DNA from 3 places in the Staphylococcus dromedarii genome. Region 2 is predicted to be linked to each of the others. Evidence: riboswitches for the same ligand, from Rfam matches in the RefSeq annotation. Region 2 holds a riboswitch; each other region holds the start of a gene.
What was found. Region 2 has a riboswitch for S-adenosylmethionine ahead of MUA88_RS08565 (M20 family metallopeptidase). Riboswitches for the same ligand answer to the same signal wherever they lie in the genome.
Positions count from the first base shown of each region.

Region 1: it holds a riboswitch for S-adenosylmethionine, as region 2 does, so the genes downstream of both, MUA88_RS10500 (O-acetylhomoserine aminocarboxypropyltransferase/cysteine synthase family protein) here and MUA88_RS08565 (M20 family metallopeptidase) in region 2, are expected to answer to the same signal.
Region 3: it holds a riboswitch for S-adenosylmethionine, as region 2 does, so the genes downstream of both, MUA88_RS02615 (methionine ABC transporter ATP-binding protein) here and MUA88_RS08565 (M20 family metallopeptidase) in region 2, are expected to answer to the same signal.

Region 1 is NZ_CP094718.1:2,109,176-2,114,178, reverse strand. It holds gene nrdD (anaerobic ribonucleoside-triphosphate reductase) at 1-861, shown strand, start outside; gene nrdG (anaerobic ribonucleoside-triphosphate reductase activating protein) at 858-1,397, shown strand; SAM riboswitch class I at 1,513-1,611, shown strand; gene MUA88_RS10500 (O-acetylhomoserine aminocarboxypropyltransferase/cysteine synthase family protein) at 1,721-3,004, shown strand; gene adcA (zinc ABC transporter substrate-binding lipoprotein AdcA) at 3,195-4,811, shown strand.
Region 2 is NZ_CP094718.1:1,722,140-1,727,142, forward strand. It holds gene ldmS (L-aspartate--L-methionine ligase LdmS) at 241-1,437, opposite strand; gene MUA88_RS08565 (M20 family metallopeptidase) at 1,434-2,615, opposite strand; SAM riboswitch class I at 2,713-2,817, opposite strand; gene MUA88_RS08570 (S-ribosylhomocysteine lyase) at 3,035-3,502, shown strand; gene MUA88_RS08575 (DoxX family protein) at 3,556-3,909, opposite strand; gene MUA88_RS08580 (pyrimidine-nucleoside phosphorylase) at 3,923-5,003, opposite strand, start outside.
Region 3 is NZ_CP094718.1:526,204-531,206, forward strand. It holds gene MUA88_RS02580 (D-2-hydroxyacid dehydrogenase) at 1-169, shown strand, start outside; gene aroD (type I 3-dehydroquinate dehydratase) at 179-898, shown strand; gene MUA88_RS02590 (nitroreductase family protein) at 960-1,508, shown strand; gene MUA88_RS02595 (thioredoxin family protein) at 1,561-1,884, opposite strand; gene MUA88_RS02600 (arsenate reductase family protein) at 2,078-2,431, shown strand; gene gcvH (glycine cleavage system protein GcvH) at 2,501-2,881, shown strand; gene MUA88_RS02610 (thioredoxin family protein) at 3,021-3,338, shown strand; SAM riboswitch class I at 3,378-3,486, shown strand; gene MUA88_RS02615 (methionine ABC transporter ATP-binding protein) at 3,579-4,607, shown strand; gene MUA88_RS02620 (methionine ABC transporter permease) at 4,600-5,003, shown strand, end outside.

The DNA of each region.
Region 1 (5,003 bases), 390 kb from region 2:
GACCGTTTCTGGACCATTTTTAATGAGCGCATGGCGGTGTTACATGATGCGCTTGCATTTCGTATTGAACGTGTGAAACAAGCAGAACCGAATAATGCACCAATATTATATAAGCATGGCGCATTTAAATATCGTTTGGAAGAACAGGATGAGGTATTTACGCTTTTTAAGCATCAACGTGCAACGATTTCTATGGGGTATATTGGACTTTATGAAGTGGCGACTGTTTTCTATGGACCTGATTGGGAGACGAATCCAGAGGCCAAAGCATTTACAATTGATATTTTAAAGGCGATGCGTGACTATCAACATGTTTGGACAGAAAAGCATGACGTTTGGTTTAGTATTTACAGTACACCGAGTGAATCATTGACCGATCGCTTTTGCCGTATTGATCACGAGAAATTTGGGTCAATTCCAGATGTAACGGAAAAAGGTTATTATCAAAATTCTTTCCATTATGATGTGCGTAAAGATGTGACGCCTTTTGAAAAATTGGACTTTGAACAAGACTATCCGCATTATGCGAGTGGCGGTTATATCCATTATTGTGAATATCCGAAGTTGGACCATAATAAAAAGGCGTTGGAAGCGGTATGGGACTATTCATATGATCGTGTGAGCTATTTAGGAACGAATATTCCAATTGATCACTGTTATGACTGTGGCTTTGAAGGTGACTTTGATACGACAGATACGGGTTATCGCTGCCCAAATTGTGGCAATCAGAATCCCGAAACAGTGGATGTTGTGAAGAGAACGTGTGGCTACCTTGGAAACCCGGTACAGCGCCCAACGATTGAAGGACGCCATAAAGAAATTTGTGCACGTGTCAAACATATGAAGGTGCCCAAGTCATGAAGCTGGGATCAGTCATTCAAGGGTCTGGTTATATCGCAAAAATAGAAACGCATAGTTTTGTGGATGGAGAAGGGGTTCGCTGTAGCTTGTATGTATCGGGCTGCCCTTTTCACTGTCCAGGCTGTTATAATGTCGCAGCCCAACATTTTCGCTATGGTGAACCTTTTACGGATGAAATTATATCCGAAGTAATGGAAGCATGTACCCCATCGTATATCTCAGGATTGAGTATACTCGGCGGTGAACCATTTTGTAACTTAGCTGTCATTGCACCGCTGATTCGGGCGTTCCGTGAATGTTTTGGTCGTACGAAAGATATTTGGGTATGGACAGGTTATCAACTGGAATATTTATGGCATCAAAATGATGAACGCACAGCCCTTTTACAAGAAGTTGATGTCCTTGTAGATGGGATGTTTGTTCAGAAATTATATCGTCCAAATCTTGCATATCGAGGATCACTCAATCAACGAGTCATTCATATTCCGACGTATGCTGAAACGCAATCTATGAGTCACGCGATATATGTGGAATGATTTTCGGTTTAAAAGTGGAAGAGATTGATCAGAAATTAAGTGTCACCGGTTGACTTTCGAAATTTTCTGATATATTATAGCTTTACACTTAAAAGCAACACATTACAATGAATATTTCTTATCAAGATTGGTGAAGGGACAGGCCCTATGAAACCAGGCAACCTATTTAGTTAGGTGCTAATTCCTGCAGGTACATAAACCTGAGAGATAAGGCTTTATGGTTTGATCAAATAAAGATTATATCTATAGATGCACACAGGGATATCTTGATACACGTTGAGATGTCTCTGTGTGCTTTTTATTTTATTGAGGAGGGAATAAGAATGACAGAATCATTTGAGTTTGAAACATTACAATTACATGCAGGACAAGAGGTGGATGCGACGACTCATTCACGTGCATTACCCATTTATCAAACGACATCATTTACATTTGACGATACAGGACATGCGGGACGCCTCTTTGGTTTAGAAGAAGTTGGGAACATTTATACACGATTAACGAACCCAACGACTGCTGTGTTAGAAACACGTGTTGCTGAATTAGAAGGTGGTGTGGCAGGTGTCGCTGTGGCATCAGGTATGGCCGCTATTACATATGCAATTCAAGCTGTTGCACAAAACGGAGATCATATCGTTGCGAGTGATAAGTTATATGGTGGAACACATACGTTATTCAGTCATACACTTCCTAAGTTTGGTATCGAAGTGACATTAGTTGATACAACAAAAACGGAGAATATTGAAGCGGCGATTCGTCCGAATACAAAAGGTCTTTTTGTAGAAACAATCGGTAATCCAGAGGGTAACATTGATGACTTTGATGCCCTAGCGTCTGTGACAAAACAACATGGTATTGTGTTAATCGTGGATAATACATTTGCCTCTCCTTATTTATTCCGTCCAATTGAACATGGTGCGAATATTGTTGTCCACTCCGCTACAAAATTTATTGGTGGACATGGCACGTCTATGGGTGGTGTTATTGTAGATGCCGGTAACTTTGACTGGGATAATGGCAAGTTCCCAGGATTAACAGAACCAGATCCGTCATACCACGGTCTTGTATTCAAAGATGCTTTTGGTGAAGCGGCGTTAGCTTTCAAAATCCGTACAACACTCTTACGTGATACAGGTGCAGCCTTGTCACCGTTCAATGCCTTTTTATTAACACAAGGATTGGAGACGTTATCACTTCGCCTTGAACGCCATGTTGAAAATGCTGAAAAAGTAGCGCGTTACTTAGAGGCGCATGATCAAGTTGCATGGGTAAAATACGCTGGCTTAGAATCAAATGAATACTATGAAAATAAACAACGTTATTTACCAAAAGGGGCAGGGTCTATCTTTACATTTGGCGTTAAAGGTGGTTATGAAGCGGGTAAACAGTTCATCGAAGGTTTAGAACTCTTCTCATTACTCGCAAATGTAGGAGATGCGAAGTCACTAGTGATTCATCCAGCATCTACAACACATCAACAATTAACAGAAGAAGAACAACGTGCAGCAGGTATTGAGCCAGAAACAATACGCTTGTCTATCGGAATAGAACATATCAATGATATTATTGCTGACTTAGAACGTGGTTTTGAAGCCATTCAAAAATAATATCAATAATATATATATATGGGTCACTTTGGAGTCATTTCCTATACAGGATTTCTAAAGTGACTCTATTTTTTTATCTTATTGCTATAAAATAAGTTGACAAATTAATAAAAACGTCATTGCACATTTGTCTAGTCTCATGTATAATTTTAATCGTAATGATTACTATTTGAAGGAAGGCGTCCAATAAATGAAGAAAAGTTTAAAAGTAGTAGCGACGGCAGCACTTGCAAGCTCGTTATTAGTAGCATGTGGTCAGTCTGATGACAATAAAGATAATAAATCAGCTTCAGGCTCAGGCGACAAAATGAAAGTAACAACAACAGTTTATCCACTTCAATCATTTGTTGAACAAATTGGTGGGGAACACGTTGATGTAAAATCTATTTACCCTAAAGGTACGGACTTACATAGTTTCGAACCATCACAAAAAGATATTATTAACGCAAGTAAATCAGATGTATTCGTATACACAGGCGATAATTTAGACCCAGTCGCTAAAAAAGTAGCTGGCGCAATTAAAAAAGATGACCACAAGTTATCTCTTGAGGAGTCACTTGATAAGTCAGAATTATTAACAGACCAACATGAACATGGAGATGAAGGCGAAGAGCATGATCACGACCATGAAGGTGAAGATCACGATCATGAAGCAGAAGGACATGATCATGAGTCAGATGAGCACGGTCATGCACATCATCACCATGGTGGTTACGATCCACACGTATGGTTAGATCCAAATATGGATGAAGAATTTGTAAAAGCAATCCGTGATGACTTAAGTAAACGTGACCCAGAAAACAAAAAAGAATACAAAGAAAATGCTGACAAGTTATTAAAAGATTTAGACAAGCTTGATAACAAAATGGAAAAAGCAACAGAAGGTCATGATGGTCATGCAGTATTCGTATCACACGAATCTCTTGGTTACTTAGCAGATCGCTATGGTTTCGTTCAAAAAGGTGTTCAAAGCTTGAATGCTGAAGATCCATCACAAAAAGAATTAACTAAAATTGTAGATGAAATCAATGAAACTGGTGCGAAATACATCTTATACGAAGAAAATGTTGCGAACAAAGTAACAGACACAATCCGTAAAGAAACAGATGCAAAACCATTGAAATTCAACAACATGGAATCTGTATCTAAAGATCAAGCGAAAGATGCAACTTACCAAACATTAATGGAAGAAAACATCAAAAACATTGAAAAAGCATTAAACGATAAGATCAAAGTTGAAGATGAAAAAGCTGCTGACAAACACTCAAAAGCAATTCAAGACGGTTACTTCAAAGATAGCCAAGTGAAAGACCGTGAGTTATCAGACTACGCAGGTGAATGGCAATCAGTATACCCATTATTAAAAGATGGTACATTAGATGAAGTATTCGAACATAAAGCTGAAGAAAAAGGTGACAAATCAGCAAAAGAATATAAAGAGTACTATGATGTTGGTTACAAAACAGACATTGAAAACATCAAAATTACAGATGACACAATTACATTCACAAGAAATGGTAAATCTGTAACAGGTACGTACAAATATGATGGTAAAGATATCTTAGACTATGAAGGTGGTAACCGTGGTGTTCGTTACACATTCAAGTTAGACGGTGAAGCTTCTAAAGACTTACCGAAATATGTACAATTCAGTGACCACAACATTGCACCGGTTAAAACAGGTCATTACCATATCTTTATGGGTAACGACCGTGATAAAGTCTTAAAAGAATTAGACAACTGGCCAACATACTACCCTGCTGACCTTTCTAAAGAAGAAGTAAAAGATGAAATGTTAGCACACTAATATTGAAATGAGAACACCCCTGATAGGCGACTATTAGGGGTGTTTTTTATGGGGTTCTCGCTGTAAATTATTTGGATATAAAAAATGCTCATGCCTCTATCATTTTAAGTGACCAAACAAAAAATCGAGAGGAGACATGATGCGCCTATGTACTATGATATATAAAATCCACTAAAAATAAAGGCTAATTGC
Region 2 (5,003 bases):
AAGAACTGTGAAGTTCTGCTGAGAATTCTGCTTATCGAACACTGACAGCACGAGATTGTGAGAGGCGCACTTTGGGTTTGAGCAGTATCGAAACAACAAGGTAGAATCACTTTTGGATTTTATCGAATTGCAAAATTCTGCCGTAACCCCTGTTGCTCGAACACTGACAGGACGAAATGATGAAAAGTACATCCACAATTCAGCCGGCATTTCTATCTACTCAACATAATGACATACTCGTTAGTTCTTAAGTCCTGCTGCCTCCAGAAATTCCTGTTCATATTCTTCAATATCCGCTTCACTTTCTGCATGCCAAATACAACCAAAACGTGAATCTACATGTTGATCTGTATACCAGTCACCATCATAGTATGATAATGGGAAAAGAACACCTTTTTTAATGAATGTTTTAATTGCTTCATGAAAACGCTCATTATCTCCATTTGCGACATAGCTGTAAAACTTATGATAGTCACCTTCTAAACAATCAGCCAATAACAACATACTTGTAGAGCCATTTTGTCGATAGTTTAAATCAATCGCATATACTTCACCATCTGCGTCTTCCAACAAATCAAATCCTGCCACACCGATAAAGCCTTCTTCAACTGCTCTTTCCATCAATGCACGTCCTGCATCAATGACCGTTTGTGGTACATGTTGTGCGTTGATATTTCCTTGATAAAAACCATACGCATTCGTCAATTGTTTTGCCGCTCCAAGATAAAGAATACCTTTGTCTGGATGTTTGGCAAACTGCACGCAATAATTATCCACCACATCAATGCACTGTTCAATAATCAATGTGTCCGTAGCTGCTTCAGCCTTTTTCACACGTTCAATTGCCTTTTCAAGTTCTTCTTGCGTATAGCAAATCATGACACCATATCCACCGGCTGTCGGTAGATCATCACCCGGCTTAATGACAACGGGTAGTTCCCATTCACGTACCGCATCTTCAAACGCTTTAAATGGCACGACTTCACGCTTTGGTAAATACTTACCATTAGTCCATTCTGGTATTTTGGATTTATTGTTCAAATCAATAAACGTTTGCTTATTCATCGCATACTTATCTGCTGGTACAATATCTTCACCATGCACATATTGGAAATAAATTTTTCGGTCTTCTTCTAAGGTTAAACGTTGTAATAGTGACTCATATGAAGATTGGTCTTTAAAATAATATAAATTATCTGGAATACTGCGATGAACCAATTCAAATAATTGTGCTAACTTATCTGTCACACTTGCTTCGTGTACGATGACTGGCATGTTAGCGATGAGCAGTTCTCTCGCTGACAAGAAGTTTGATTGGTGTTCATCTGGTTCTAACCATGGATTAGAAATATATGAAGGTCGAGATGAGTATACGACATCATTAGAATACAACTCAGCCATTGTTAAATATGAATGACTATTTTTTACATTGGTCATAATAAATGCTCCCTTAACAATTGATGTTCTTGTTGTATTTTCTCGAGTTGCGCTGGATCTTGAATTAACTTCGCGCCCATCAACGCAATAATTTTTGCCCCTTTAATTAACGCCTTGTCGCCCATTGGACTTGCTGCTGCTTCTCTAAAACGATGTGTGTGTCCCACTAAACTACGAGGTCCTATTTTTACATGAGGATGAATCGTAGGCACGACATGACTCACGTTACCTGTATCTGTTGAACCAAATCCAAAGTCATCGTGACTGACTTCTTCTCCAAGTTCTGTGGCATACTTTTCGAATAATTTATCTAATAATGGAGATTTAATAAACTCATTTACACCATTTTGAATTGGACCAAATTCGTAATTACAGCCTGTTTGTAATGCCGCCCCTTTAGCAATGTCATGCACACGCTCCGTTAAGATGTCCAAGGACTTACGCGTTGTCCCCCTTGTATAGAAACGCGCATGAGTAAAGTCAGGAATAATATTCGCAGCCTTACCACCATCTAATATCACGCCATGAACACGTTCAGAAGGTTGAATATGTTGACGTAATTGTGCCACACCATTAAAGAAACTGAGCATTGCATCTAGCGCATTGCGTGCTTCATATGCATTTTCTGAAGCATGTGCACTACGTCCGAAGAATTTTATATCTAATACATCAACGGCTAATGTATGAATCGTTGGATAGGTTTCATTACCCGGATGAATCATTAATGCCACATCAACATCAATGAGTCCTTCTTTCACATAAGATGCTTTTGCAGAGCCATTTTCGCCACCTTCTTCTGCTGGACAACCATACACTACGACTGTACCACCAATCTCATCGACCACTTGTTTTAAAGCGATACCCGCTAACACACTCGCTGTCCCAATAATATTGTGACCACAAGCGTGACCAAGACCTGGTAATGCATCATACTCAGCTAAAAAGCCAATTCTTGGGCCTGGTTTCTCAGATTGGTAAGTTGCGATAAAGCCTGTCGCATGACCAGCGATATCTCGTGTTACTTCAAAATCATGTTGCTTTAAATGATCAATTAATAATCGTGAAGCAAATAATTCTTCATTGCCTAATTCTGGGCGTTCATGTATTTGATGACTCATGTCCAAATAATTCAGCCTATGGTTATCTATATAGTCTAGGATCTGTTGTTTTACTGTAATCAATGAAAAAAGCTCCTTTCAAAAAAATATCAACTTTGTAATAACGCTCTATTTATCAAGTGCGATATGTACAAAGTTGATAATATCTTGTCCACGTCATTTATCTGTCAGCCATGTTGCTGTTGGATTTAGCACCTTTATCGTCTCCGATGAGGTTGCAGGGTTTCACTGGGCCAATTCCCTCCACCACTCTTGATAAATTATATTTAATTATTACTCATTCTATCGGATTTGTTACCATTTGTCATGCTATTTTTTCAATATTTTCTAAAATCTTTACAAAATTAATAATACCCGCTACTCTCAACCTTTAAACAAAGGAGGTACAGGTAAATGGTTAGATTATTCAATTCACACCCCTGTCACTTTTTAATGAATATGATAAAATAACCATAAACTAAAAAGGAGGCGTTATGACGATGCCAAAAATGAATGTTGAAAGTTTTAACTTAGATCATACAAAAGTGGTTGCTCCTTATATCCGCCTAGCCGGTAAAATGACAGGTAACAACGGGGATGAAATTCATAAATATGATATTCGCTTTAAGCAACCAAACAAAGAGCACATGGAGATGCCTGGGCTCCACTCATTAGAACATTTGATGGCCGAAAATATTCGTAACCATTCAGACAAAGTGGTAGATTTAAGCCCTATGGGATGCCAAACTGGTTTTTATGTATCATTCATCAACCATGACGATTATGAAGATGTGTTAAACATTATTGAAAAGACAGTTCAAGATGTCCTTAATGCCACAGAAGTACCCGCATGCAACGAAGTACAATGTGGTTGGGCAGCTTCTCACTCATTAGAAGGCGCAAAAGAAATTGCTCAAGCCTTTTTAGATAAACGTGATCAATGGCACGATGTCTTTGGTGAGGGATAGGTTAAAAATCATAAAAAAACACGGGTGCATGTGCATCCGTGTTTTTTATATCATTATAGTTTTCGTATCCATGTCATTAAGACAAATTGTAATGGGAGTCGACCATATAAAACAGATTGAGGTAATTCTTTATCACCCAATGGTAGTTTATGACGTGCCATATAAATATTTGCTGGAAGTACCGCCCATAAAAATGCAATGATTGCATGTTTAAACCAGTAGCCAGGTTTTCTTATAGCTAAGCCAATACCAAAGATCAATTCCATCACACCTGTTATCCAAACAATCTCTTTTTTGAACGGTAAATAGTGCGGTACAATATTTCTGAAATTACGTTCTCTCTTAAAGTGTAAATATCCCGCTCCCGTAAATAAGATTGCTAACAGTTGTCGACTTATCCATTTCATGATACTCAATCCTTTATTTCGTAATAATCTCGTGAATCAATGTAGGTGTTTCTCCATGATCACTAATTGTGATATTATCATATAATTTTTCTTTCACTTGTTCAACATCTTCTTGGTTCGCATAAATGGTTAAGAGTGACTCGCCCTCTTCAACTTTGTCACCGACTTTTTTGTTTAATACAAGACCAACAGCTAAGTCAATCGTATCTTCTTTTGTTTGACGACCTGCACCTAACATCATAGACGCAATACCAATTTCATTTGCGATCATTTCAGATACAACACCAGATTGTTTTGCTGGTAATTCAAATGTGTATTGTGCTGTTGGTAACTTAGATGGATCATCCACTACAGATGCATCGCCACCTTGATTGCTTAAGAACACTTTGAATTTCTCAAGTGCTTTACCATTATTGATCACGCCTTTTAACATTTCGCGTGCTTCATCTAAAGTCTCAGCTTTTTCAGCTAATACGACCATTTGTGAACCAAGTGTTAAGACTAATTCTGTTAAGTCTTCTGGTCCTTCACCTTTTAATGTGTCAATCGCTTCTTTTAATTCAAGTGCATTACCAATGGCACGACCAAGTGGTTGACTCATGTCAGAAATAATCGCCATTGTGTTACGGCCAACTTGGTTACCAATTTTTACCATAGCATTTGCTAACTGTTCTGCATCTTCAACTGTTTTCATGAATGCACCGTTACCTGTTTTAACATCTAATACAATCGCATCTGCACCGGCAGCAATCTTCTTACTCATAATAGAAGATGCAATTAACGGAATTGAGTTAACCGTACCTGTTACATCACGTAGCGCATAAATTTTCTTATCCGCAGGTGTTAAGTTACCTGTTTGACCGATAACTGCTAGATGATCTTCGTTTACTAACTTAATAAACTCATCTTCAGAAATCTCAACGTGGAAGCCTTCAACTGCTTCTAATTTGTCAATCGTACCACCTGTGTGACCTAAGCCACGTCCACTCATCTTAGCAACTGGAATATCTAATGCTGCTACTAAAGGTGCAAGTACAAGTGTTGTTGTATCACCTACACCACCTGTTGAGTGCTTGTCTACTTTGATACCATTA
Region 3 (5,003 bases), 1.0 Mb from region 2:
ATTAGAAGATCCGATTTTAAGTCACCTACTTGAACGTGACGAAGTTTTAATCTCCCCTCATGTCGCTTTTTATACAGATGAAGCGGTTCAAAACTTAGTTGATATTCCATTGGATGACGTATTATCATATATTAATACGCAAACTGCAGATCATATTGTCAATCCATAAATAGAAAAGGTGAATGAAGTGAAACCCCAAATTGTTGCAAGTCTTATGCCGAAATCACAGCGTTTAACTGCGCATGAATTAGAAAAAGCAACTGAAAATATACCTTATTTTGATATTTTAGAATTACGCATTGATGCCATACCAAGTTGTGATATTGAGATGGTTGAACAAATGGTGAGCGCCTTAAAAGAGCTGAATGGATCATTTCAGATTCTTGTCACGTATCGCACCCAATCACAGGGGGGAGAGGGTGACCTAGAGGAATCAGCATATCAACAATTACTCGTTGATTTGAGTAAGCTAACGCAAATTGACTTTATCGACGTGGAATGGGAGCCAGAGGTTGATCGCAGCATGACATGCCAAAAGATGCTTGCGCAAGGTGCTATGATTGTTGCCTCATATCATAACTTCAATGAAACCCCTTCACTCGATGTCATGAAAAAAACGTATTTTCGTCTTTCTCAAATGGGGGCAAGTCATGTAAAAATTGCCGTTATGCCACAATCGAGAGAAGATGTTTTACGCGTGTTACATGCAGTTTCAGAGGCAAGTGATGCACTGACACAATGGGTGACAGGTATTTCGATGTCTCATTTAGGCTTGATAACACGTACAGCACAATCTGCTTTTGGAGGTTGTTTATCATTTGGTGCATTGGAAGAAGCGGTAGCACCTGGCCAAATTTCGGTGAGGCAACTCTTTGATGCAGTAAAGCTATACGATTGATAATTGGTATGAAATTTCGTATAATTGATAATAGTTATCAATCTATAAGGGGTAGATAGAGATGGAACTTCAAGACGCCATTAAGAATCGTAGAAGTATCAAGAAGTTCAAACACGACATGCATATCGATGATGCAGCAGTACATCAAGCAATCATTGATGCTGCAGAAGCACCAAATCATGGTATGAGAGAGCCATGGCGTACAGTTTATGTACCAAAGTATAAGTTGGGTGAAATGAGTAGAGAGATTTCTCGCTATGCGTTTCCAAAGGAGCCAGAAAAACAGCAAAGTCATTATGATGCGGTAACAAATCTAGGTGGTTTTGTTGCGTTGATTATGAAATGTGATACGCGTCAACGTGAAGAAAATGAAAATTATCTCGCTGTTGGTGCATTTGCACAGAATTTATTGCTATTGCTTTACGAACAAGGTATTGGTACATGTTGGAAAACACCACAATATATTTTCAATCCAAAAGTACGACAAGCATTTGGTGTGTTACCTGATGAACGTCTTGTAGGCTTTATATATTTAACAGACCTTAAAGAAGAAGACAAGATGAAGAAATGTGAGAGAAAAAATAGAGGTCTTGTGACTGATTTTATTTAAAAAACAACGCGTATGAAATGGAGGTTCCAGTTTCATACGCGTTTTTGTCATCTTATTTACCAAAACTTTCAGCTAAGAATGATTCAACTTGTTCTGGTGTTTTAGCATTTGCAGAATGTAAGTGGTGTAGCTTCTCACCATTTTGGAAAATTAAAATACTTGGAATACCCATAACATCATGTTTTGTTGCTGCTTCTTCAACTTCGTCACGATCTACAACGTACCAAGTATACTCATTATATTTTTTAACGATTGGATCAATCCACATATCCATTACTTTACAGTCAGGGCACCAGCCTGCTTCGAATTTTACGATGACTGGTTCTGCACTTTGGATCACTTCATTGAATTGTGACATATCTTTAATAGCTTGCATGAAAAATGCCTCCTCTTATTCTTTCGTAAGCTCATTATATCGAAATTAAAAAGGGAAGTCATTCAAATTGCAACTGCTTGCTGTATAAGATGACGTAATTTATAAAGTGTTAAATAATAATTTTTTTATAAAAAAGAGCAATATTTTTAAATGTTTGTTATATTTGAGTTAAGTGAATACAGGAGGTATGTTTATGATAAAGTTTTATCAATACAAAAATTGTACAACTTGTAAAAAGGCCGCTAAGTTTTTAACAGAGCAAGGTGTGAGCTTTGAACCAATTGATATTGTACAGCTTAACCCTACGAAAGAAGAATTTGAAAAAATTGTAGCATCTACGGGAATAGAAGTTAAAAAATTATTTAATACACACGGTGCAAAATATCGTGAGTTAAATTTAAAAGATAAACTTCCAGAGATGTCAGACGATGAAATGTTAGAATTGCTAGCAACAGATGGTATGTTAGTGAAACGACCATTGGCAGTTTCTGGAGATAAAGTGACTGTTGGATTCAAAGAAGAAACTTATCGAGAAACGTGGCTGTAAGAAAATAGTTGATAGATATTCAGCAATGTGTCAGAATGAATGTAACATTAACAATTGGAGGGGATTCAAGTGGCAGTGCCAAGTAATTTAAAATATTCAAAAGAACATGAATGGGTAAAAGTGGAAGGTAATACAGCACTTATCGGTATTACTGATTTCGCACAAAATGAATTAGGCGATATCGTATTCGTTGAGCTTCCAGAAGTTGACGATGAAGTAACAGAAGGCGATACATTCGGTAGCGTAGAATCTGTAAAAACAGTTTCTGAACTTTATTCACCAGTATCAGGTAAAGTTGTTGAAGTTAACGAAAGCTTAGAAGATGAGCCAGAAGCTGTTAACGAATCACCATACGAAAATGCATGGATGGTTAAAGTTGAATTATCAGACGAAAGTGAGTTAGACGCATTAATGGATGCAGCTGCTTACGAAGAAATGATTGGCGAATAATAATACTAAATTTCCGGAATGAAAATGTGAATCACAATTTCATTCCGGATTTTTGTATATAAAGAAGCCGATATAGTAGCATAACTTTGTATAAGGTGCTACTCTCAACCTAGAATAACAAGGTGAGAGGTTGTACAAGATGACACAGAATCACACACAAGATGAGGTGCTGACAGAACACTTTGATGAAGAAGTTCATCTCATTTTTGGATATACAAGCATGTGTGGGACATGCAAAGTTTCTGAACACATGTTAGATATTGCCAATAAGATTTTGGCGTTACCGTTAACGAAGGTGAATTTAAATTTTTATCCAGAATTTAATCAAGAAAATAAGATTATGTCAGTACCTGTTTTACTGATCATGAAAAAAGATCAAGAGGTTGAAAGGCTCTATGCATTTCAGTCAGTACCTTTTTTGTTAGAAAAAATAAAAAAAGTTATTGACGAATCTTGATTGCGGTGGTATGATTTAAACAATTCAATATTCAGAAAACTCTTATCACGAGTGGTGGAGGGATGTGCCCTGTGAAGCCCGGCAACCGTCTAGTAATAGAAATGGTGCCAAGTCACATAAAGTTGTAACAAACTTTTGAAGATGAGAGAAAGGTACCTTATAAATTGCCTTCTCTTTCATTTCAAAAGAGAAGGCAATTTTTATTTGGCGTAAGAGATGCTTAGCACAAGGAGGAGCAATATGATTGAGCTGAAAAATATTGTAAAGAAATATGAAAGCAAATCCAAATCTGTCACTGCAGTCGATCATGTCAATTTAAATATTGATAAAGGAACGATTTATGGCATTATTGGATTCTCTGGGGCAGGTAAAAGTACGCTTGTAAGGCTTTTTAACTACCTAGAGACACCGACATCGGGCGACGTCATCATTGGTGGCGATAATATCGTTGAATTAAGCAAACAAGCATTACGCCAAAAGAGACAAAAAGTAAGCATGATTTTCCAACATTTCAATTTATTATGGTCACGAACTGTTTTAGATAATATTAAGTTCCCATTAGAAATTGCAGGTGTCCCTAAAGCGGAAGCCGTAGAAAAAGCGAAGTCATTAGTAGAACGCGTTGGTTTGGCCGGCCGTGAACATGCATATCCATCAGAATTGTCAGGTGGTCAAAAACAGCGTGTTGGGATTGCTCGAGCATTAGCAAATGATCCAGAAGTGCTATTGTGTGACGAAGCGACAAGTGCGCTAGATCCACAAACCACTGATGAGATTTTAGATTTATTACTACAGTTGAAGAAAGAACAAAACCTCACAATTATTATCATCACACATGAAATGCACGTGATTCGTCGTGTATGTGATGAAGTTGCCGTGATGGAAAATGGCCGTGTCATTGAAGAAGGGAAAGTATCAGAAGTTTTTGAAAACCCACAACATCAAGTGACACGTCGATTTGTTCAAGAAGACTTGCAACCAGAACATGACTTCGAAAGTATTGCGAATGCATTACCACTTGAAACAGGTGACAGGGTCATCAAGTTAACATTCTCTGGTGAAAATACGACGCAACCAGTCGTTTCATATATCGCAAGAAAACATAATGTCACTGTGAATATTTTAGAAGGCAATATCAAACAAGCAAAAACGGGTGCAGCAGGATTTTTACTCCTACATATCCCAGCTATTTCACAGGAAAACTTTAATCATTTACAACATGATTTAGAGTTGCAAAACATTCTAGTTGAGGTGATTAAACATGGGTAAGAGTTTTAGTGAAATCTTAAATGAGATGATCACAATGCCAAATATTCGTTGGCCAGAAGTTTGGATTGCAACGTATGAAACACTTTATATGACTGTGATTTCAACGGTATTTTCATTTGTACTAGGTTTAGTTTTAGGTATTATCTTATTCTTAACATCTAAGAGTAAGTCGAAGGTTGGTCGTGTATTTTATAGCATCGTATCATTCTTTGTAAACTTATTCCGTGCTATTCCGTTCATCATTTTAATCTTGCTTTTAATTCCATTTACAAGCTTGATTCTCGGAACAATCAGTGGTCCAACGGGTGCGTTACCGGCGTTAATTATCGGTGCTTCACCTTTCTACGGTCGACTTGTTGAAATTGCACTTAAAGAAATTGATAAAGGTGTTATCGA